One region of the Streptomyces sp. NPDC127098 genome, then DNA from elsewhere that is predicted to be linked to it. Evidence: riboswitches for the same ligand, from Rfam matches in the RefSeq annotation. Region 1 holds a riboswitch; the other holds the start of a gene.
The links. Region 1 has a riboswitch for glycine ahead of gcvT (glycine cleavage system aminomethyltransferase GcvT). Riboswitches for the same ligand answer to the same signal wherever they lie in the genome.
Positions count from the first base shown of each region.

Region 1 (3,030 bases):
AGCGCCTCGCGCCGGTGCAGCACCAGGTCGGCGTCGGGGTCGAACGGGATCGGGTGGGCGTCGCCGATCTCCGCGGCCAGCAGCCGCAGCCGGCCGGTGGCCCGGATCCTGGCCACCTCCTCGTCGGCCCGGTCCACGTCCACCGTGTCGGGGGCGTGGCCCTCGAGCCCGAGCAGCACGGCCTTGGGGGTGCCGTGGCCGTGCCCGGTGGCGCCGAGCGAGCCGAACAGCTCGGCCCGCACGGCGGCCGTGTGCGCCAACAGCCCCTCGTTCTTGAGGCGCCGCGCGAACATCCGGGCGGCCCGCATCGGGCCGACGGTGTGCGAGCTCGACGGGCCGATGCCGACGGAGAACAGGTCGAAGACGGAGAGGGCCATGGCCTGGGACACCCGGTCGTCGGTCAGCCGTTGGTGAGGGCTTGGTACTCGGCGGCCGACATCAGCCCCGCCGGCTCGGCCGACTCGTCGATCCTGATCCGGAACAGCCAACCGTCCCCGAACGGGGCCGTGTTCACCAGCGAGGGGTCGTCGACGACGGCCTGGTTGGCCTCGGTGATCTCGCCGCTGACGGGGGAGTAGAGCTCGCTGACCGACTTGGTCGACTCCAGCTCGCCGCAGGACTCGCCGGCGGTGACGGTGTCGCCGACGGCCGGCAGCTGGACGAAGACCACGTCGCCGAGCGCGTCCGCCGCGAACCGGGTGATGCCGACCGTCGCCACGCCGTCCTCGGCGGCCGAAAGCCACTCGTGTTCCTGGCTGTACCGGAACTGCTCAGGGTTGTCGCTCATGAGGGGGATTCTCCCGGATCAGGGTGGTTGGTGGTACCTGTTGCTCGTTGGCGCCGGTTACTTCTGGCGCCGGTAGAACGGCAGCGCGACGACGTCGCACGGCTCGTGCGTACCCCGGACGTCGACGGCGACGCCGGCGGTGTCGGGGGCGGCGTGCGCCGCGTCCACGTAGGCCATGGCGATGGGCCGGCCCAGCGTCGGCGAGGGGGCGCCCGAGGTGACCTCGCCGATCACCGTGCCGTCCGCCGTCACCACCGGGTGGCCGGCGCGCGGCACCCGCCGGCCCCGGGCGACCAGGCCGACCAGGACCCGCGGCGGCCGGCGCTCGGCCCGCTCGGCCGCGGCCGCCAGCGCCTCGCGGCCGACGAAGCCGCCCGGCTTGCCGAGCTTGACCACCCGGCCGAGGCCGGCGTCGAACGGGGTGGTGTCGGTGGTCAGCTCGTGTCCGTAGAGCGGCATGCCGGCCTCCAGGCGCAGCGTGTCGCGGCAGGCGAGGCCGCAGGGCACCAGACCGTCCGCCGCGCCGGCGTCGGTCAGCGCCCGCCACAGCGCTTCGGCGTCCTCGGGGGCGCAGAACAGCTCGAAGCCGTCCTCGCCGGTGTAGCCGGTGCGGGCGATCATCGCCGGCCGGCCGGCGACCGTGCCGGGCAGGCCCGCGTAGTAGCGGAGGGACGCCAGGTCGGCGTCGGTGAGCCGGCCGAGGACGGCGGGGGAGGCGGGGCCCTGGACGGCGATCAGCGCGTACCGCTCGCGGTCGTCGCGGACCGCGGCGTCGAAGCCGGCCCGCCGCTCGGTGAGCGCCGTCAGCACCGGGTCGGTGTTGGCCGCGTTGGCCACGACGAGGAACTCGTCATCGCCGAGGCGGTAGACGATCAGGTCGTCGAGGATGCCGCCGCGCTCGTCGCAGATCATGGTGTAGCGGGCCCGGCCGACCGCCAGCGCGGAGGGCTCGCCGACCAGCGCGTGGTCGAGCAGCGCGCCCGCCGCGGGCCCGGTCACGGTGATCTCGCCCATGTGCGAGAGGTCGAAGAGGCCCGCCGCGGTGCGCACCGCCTGGTGCTCGGCGCGCTCGCTGCCGTAGCGCAGCGGCATCCGCCAGCCGGCGAAGTCGGTCATGACCGCGCCGAGCGCGGTGTGCGTGGCGTCGAGCGGGGTGGTGCGGGACATGGGCGTGGGCTCCAGGTGCTCCGGGGGCGAGGGGCCGTCGTGCGGCGGACAGAGCCGACCGCCGTGGCCCTCCCCATCTGTCATCGGCACCTGAGAGGTTCGCCGGGCGCCCGGGCGGGCGGAGCGGCTTGCACCGTGGGTGGGGCCGGCCCCGAGGGGGCGGGCCCGCTTTTCAGATTCGCCTTCCGCGTGCGGTATCGGGGCCTGAGAGATTCAAGGGAGGACTTGCTCCTTCGGCGCCCCGGAACGCCGGGGACTCTCCCGCGCGCGGTCGAACGGCCAGTATGCGGTTGTGCGGACATCATCGCACGAACCGCCGCCGGCGGCCCGGTCGCGGGGGCGCTCGGCCCAACGGCCGTGCCCGGTAGCCGTTATCGTGCCTCTCGACGCTCGCGAGTGGATCGTGATCTGAGCGGATGGTGGGCTGAAACGATGAACATGGCAAGGCAGGGTCCCGGCTACGGCGGCGGCTGGCCGGGCAACGAGCTCGAGGAGACGCTGGCGGCGGCCCTCGGCGTGGCCGACGCCGGCCCGCGGCTGCTGAAGGTGCTGGCCCGCAGCGCCCTGTGGGTGCCGCTGCCCGAGGGCGGCGGCCGGGAGAGCCGCAGCCTCGACCTGCCGACCATCGAGCTCAACGGCGGGGTGTTCGTGCCGGTCTTCAGCTCGGCCGAGCAACTGCACCTGGGGGGCGCCTCGCACCTGCCGTTCGCCGTCGCGCCGGCGTGGGAGTTCGCCCGCGGACTGCCGCCGCAGGTGGGCATCGCCGTGAACCCCGGCGGCACGGTCGGCGTGCCGGTGCCACCGGCCGTGGTCGCCGAGCTGTGCCGGGTAAACCCCGGCGAGCGGGCGCCCGGCGTGCCCTCCGGGGCGCGGATGCGGCTCTTCCAGCCCGACTGGCAGGAGGACCCGATCGACTTCCTGTCCGCCGTCTCCGGCGAGCTGACCGGCCTGGGCTTCGTACGCACCGCGCGGCGCGGCCTGGCCAGCACCGAGGGCGGCTCGCCCTCGCTCTTCGTCGGCGTGGAGCTCGAGCACCTCGACGACGCCAGCCGGCTCGCCGTCCACGACGCGCTCGG
Region 1 is NZ_JBHXFJ010000044.1:14,708-17,737, reverse strand. It holds gene ACFWI8_RS24600 (L-serine ammonia-lyase) at 1-377, opposite strand, end outside; gene gcvH (glycine cleavage system protein GcvH) at 401-787, opposite strand; gene gcvT (glycine cleavage system aminomethyltransferase GcvT) at 845-1,954, opposite strand; glycine riboswitch at 2,137-2,228, opposite strand; gene ACFWI8_RS24585 (enhanced serine sensitivity protein SseB) at 2,387-3,030, shown strand, end outside.

Region 2 (3,030 bases), on a different contig from region 1:
GTGCTGAAGGCCAGACGGTACGACTTCACCACCCTGACCCGGTCCGAGACGTTGCGCGGCCCGACGGATGACCCGGTGGTGATCGCGGAGGCGGCGGGGAGGCTGCTGGAGGGCGTGGACACCACGGAGGGCGTGCGGCTGCTCGGTGTGGGCGTCAGCGGCCTGGCCGACTTCACCCAGGAGGACCTGTTCGCGCAGGCGACCCCGTCGGAGCCGACCGCGGGGGCGCCCGCGGTACCCCTCGCCGAGGAGCCGGTCGAGCGGCGCTGGCTCCCGGGCCTCGACGTGACCCACGCCCGGCACGGTCCCGGCTGGATCCAGGGCAGCGGGGTCGGCCGGGTCACGGTCCGCTTCGAGCGCCCCGGCTCACCGCCCGGCCGTGCTCGAACGTTTCGGCTCGACGATCCGGAGCTCACCCACTCGGATCCGTTGCCCCTGGTCACCGACGCGGACGCGGCAGCGGGCACCGTCCGGGGGCCTCGCTAGGTCCCGTCCTCCTGCGGCACGTCGAGGCCGTAGTGGTGGTAGAGCTGCAGCTCCTGCTCGGGGGAGAGGTGGCGGCCGACCCCGAAGTCGGGAGCGTCCCTGATCAGCGAGCGGTCGAACGGCACCCGCAGCGTGTCGCCCACCACCTCGCTCGGCTCCAGGGGGACGAACGCGTCCCGGCTGAAGATCCCGGTCCGCACGGCCGCCCACTCGGGAGCCCCGGTCGCGTCGTCGAGGTAGACCTCGTCCACGGTGCCGATCTTGGTGCCTTCGCGGTCGAACGCCTTGCGGCCGATCAGGCTGCGTGGGTCGATGTCGATCTGCATGGTTCCTCCCGCTGCTCCCCGCACCTCCGGAACCCATCCGGAAAGGGAACGCCACCTCCTACGAAAGGGCACAAACCGGCGGTCGGCCAGTCGAGCGCCGGGCGGCCGCACGGGACGTACGGGCCAGGACGTCCGCTGGTAGGCTCGAAGGCGGTTGACGACCCCGCGCGGGAGAGTCCCGCCGTCGAGCGGACGGCGGGCGCCGAAGGAGCAAATCCTCCCCGGAATCTCTCAGGCCCACGTACCGTGCGAGCGAAACCACTCTGGAAAGCAGGGCGACCACCGGTCGTCCTCACCGACGGTGCAAGCCGGGCACGCGGGTGCCGGGCGAAGCTCTCAGGTCCGGGCGACACGGCCGGATGACAGAGGGGGAGGCCGGTCGGGCAGCGCCGCCCGAACCCCCGAGGTCGCCGCGACCAGGAGGAGCCTCCACCCATGACCGTCCCCCGCACCCCGCTCACCGAACTCGAGCGTGGCACCCCGTTCGCTGCCCGGCACATCGGTCCCGACGCCGCCGACCAGGCCAAGATGCTGGCCCAGGTCGGCTTCGGCTCGCTGGACGAGCTGACCGCCGCCGCCGTGCCCGAGGCCATCCGCAGCGTCGGCGCGCTCCGCCTGCCGGACGCCGGGAGCGAGGCCGAGGTCCTCGCCGAGCTGCGCGCGCTGGCCGAGCGCAACACCGTGCGGCGCTCGATGATCGGCCTCGGCTACCACGGCACCTTCATCCCGCCGGTGATCCTCCGCAACGTCCTGGAGAACCCGGCCTGGTACACCGCGTACACGCCGTACCAGCCGGAGATCTCCCAGGGCCGTCTCGAGGCGCTGCTCAACTTCCAGACCGTCGTCGCGGACCTCACCGGCCTGCCCACGGCCGGCGCCTCGCTGCTCGACGAGGGCACCGCGGCCGCCGAGGCGATGGCCCTGGCCCGGCGGGTCGGCAAGGTCAGGGACGGCGTCTTCCTCGTCGACGCCGACTGCCTGCCGCAGACCGTCGCCGTCGTGCGCACCAGGGCCGAACCCACCGGCGTCGAGGTGGTGGTCGCCGACCTCGACGACGGCATCCCCGCGGAGCTCGCCGAGCGCGGCGTGTTCGGCGTGCTGCTCCAGTACCCGGGGGCCTCCGGCGCCGTGCGCGACCACCGGGCGCTGATCGAGCGGGCGCACGAGCTGGGCGCCGTGGTCACCGTCGCGGCCGACCTGTTGGCCCTCACCCTGCTCACCTCGCCCGGCGACCTGGGCGCCGACATCGCCGTCGGCTCCAGCCAGCGTTTCGGCGTGCCCATGGGCTTCGGCGGTCCGCACGCCGGCTACATGGCCGTCCGCGACGCCTACGCCCGCAGCCTGCCGGGTCGTCTCGTGGGCGTCTCGCGGGACGCCGATGGCCGGCCCGCCTACCGGCTCGCGCTCCAGACCAGGGAGCAGCACATCCGCCGCGAGAAGGCCACCAGCAACATCTGCACCGCCCAGGTGCTGCTGGCCGTGATGGCCGGCATGTACGCGGTCTACCACGGCCCCGAGGGGCTCGCCGCGATCGCCCGGCGCACCCACCGGTACGCCGCGCTGTTGGCCGCCGGACTGCGCGCCGGTGGCGTGGAGATCACGCACGACGCCTTCTTCGACACGGTCACCGCCCGCGTGCCGGGCCGGGCCGCCGAGATCGCGGCGGCCGCCCGCGCGGCCGGGGTCAACCTGCGCGAGACCGACGCCGACCACCTCGGCATCGCCTGCGACGAGACCACCACCCGGGCCGACCTGGCGGCCGTCTGGGGCGCCTTCGGGGTGCCCGCGGACGCCGCGGGCATCGAGGCGCTGGACGCGACCACCCCGGACGCCCTGCCGGAGGCGCTGCTGCGTGGTGACGACTACCTCACCCACCCGGTCTTCCACGAGCACCGCTCCGAGACCGCGATGCTGCGCTACCTGCGCCGGCTCGCCGACCGCGACTACGCGCTCGACCGGGGCATGATCCCGCTGGGCTCCTGCACCATGAAGCTCAACGCCACCGCGGAGATGGAGCCGATCACCTGGCCGGAGTTCGCCGAACTGCACCCGTTCGCGCCCGCCGAGCAGGCCGCCGGCTACCTGACCCTGATCCGGGAACTCGAGGACCGGCTGGCCGAGATCACCGGTTACGACCGGGTCTCGCTGCAGCCGAACGCGGGCTCCCAGGGCGAGTTGGCCGGACTGCTCGCGGTGCGCGCATACCACCGCGCCAACG
Region 2 is NZ_JBHXFJ010000024.1:78,412-81,441, reverse strand. It holds gene ACFWI8_RS17565 (DNA polymerase IV) at 1-486, shown strand, start outside; gene ACFWI8_RS17560 (PRC-barrel domain-containing protein) at 483-812, opposite strand; glycine riboswitch at 971-1,069, shown strand; gene gcvP (aminomethyl-transferring glycine dehydrogenase) at 1,248-3,030, shown strand, end outside.
Region 2: linked by a shared signal. The riboswitch ahead of gcvP (aminomethyl-transferring glycine dehydrogenase) and the one ahead of gcvT (glycine cleavage system aminomethyltransferase GcvT) in region 1 are both predicted to bind glycine.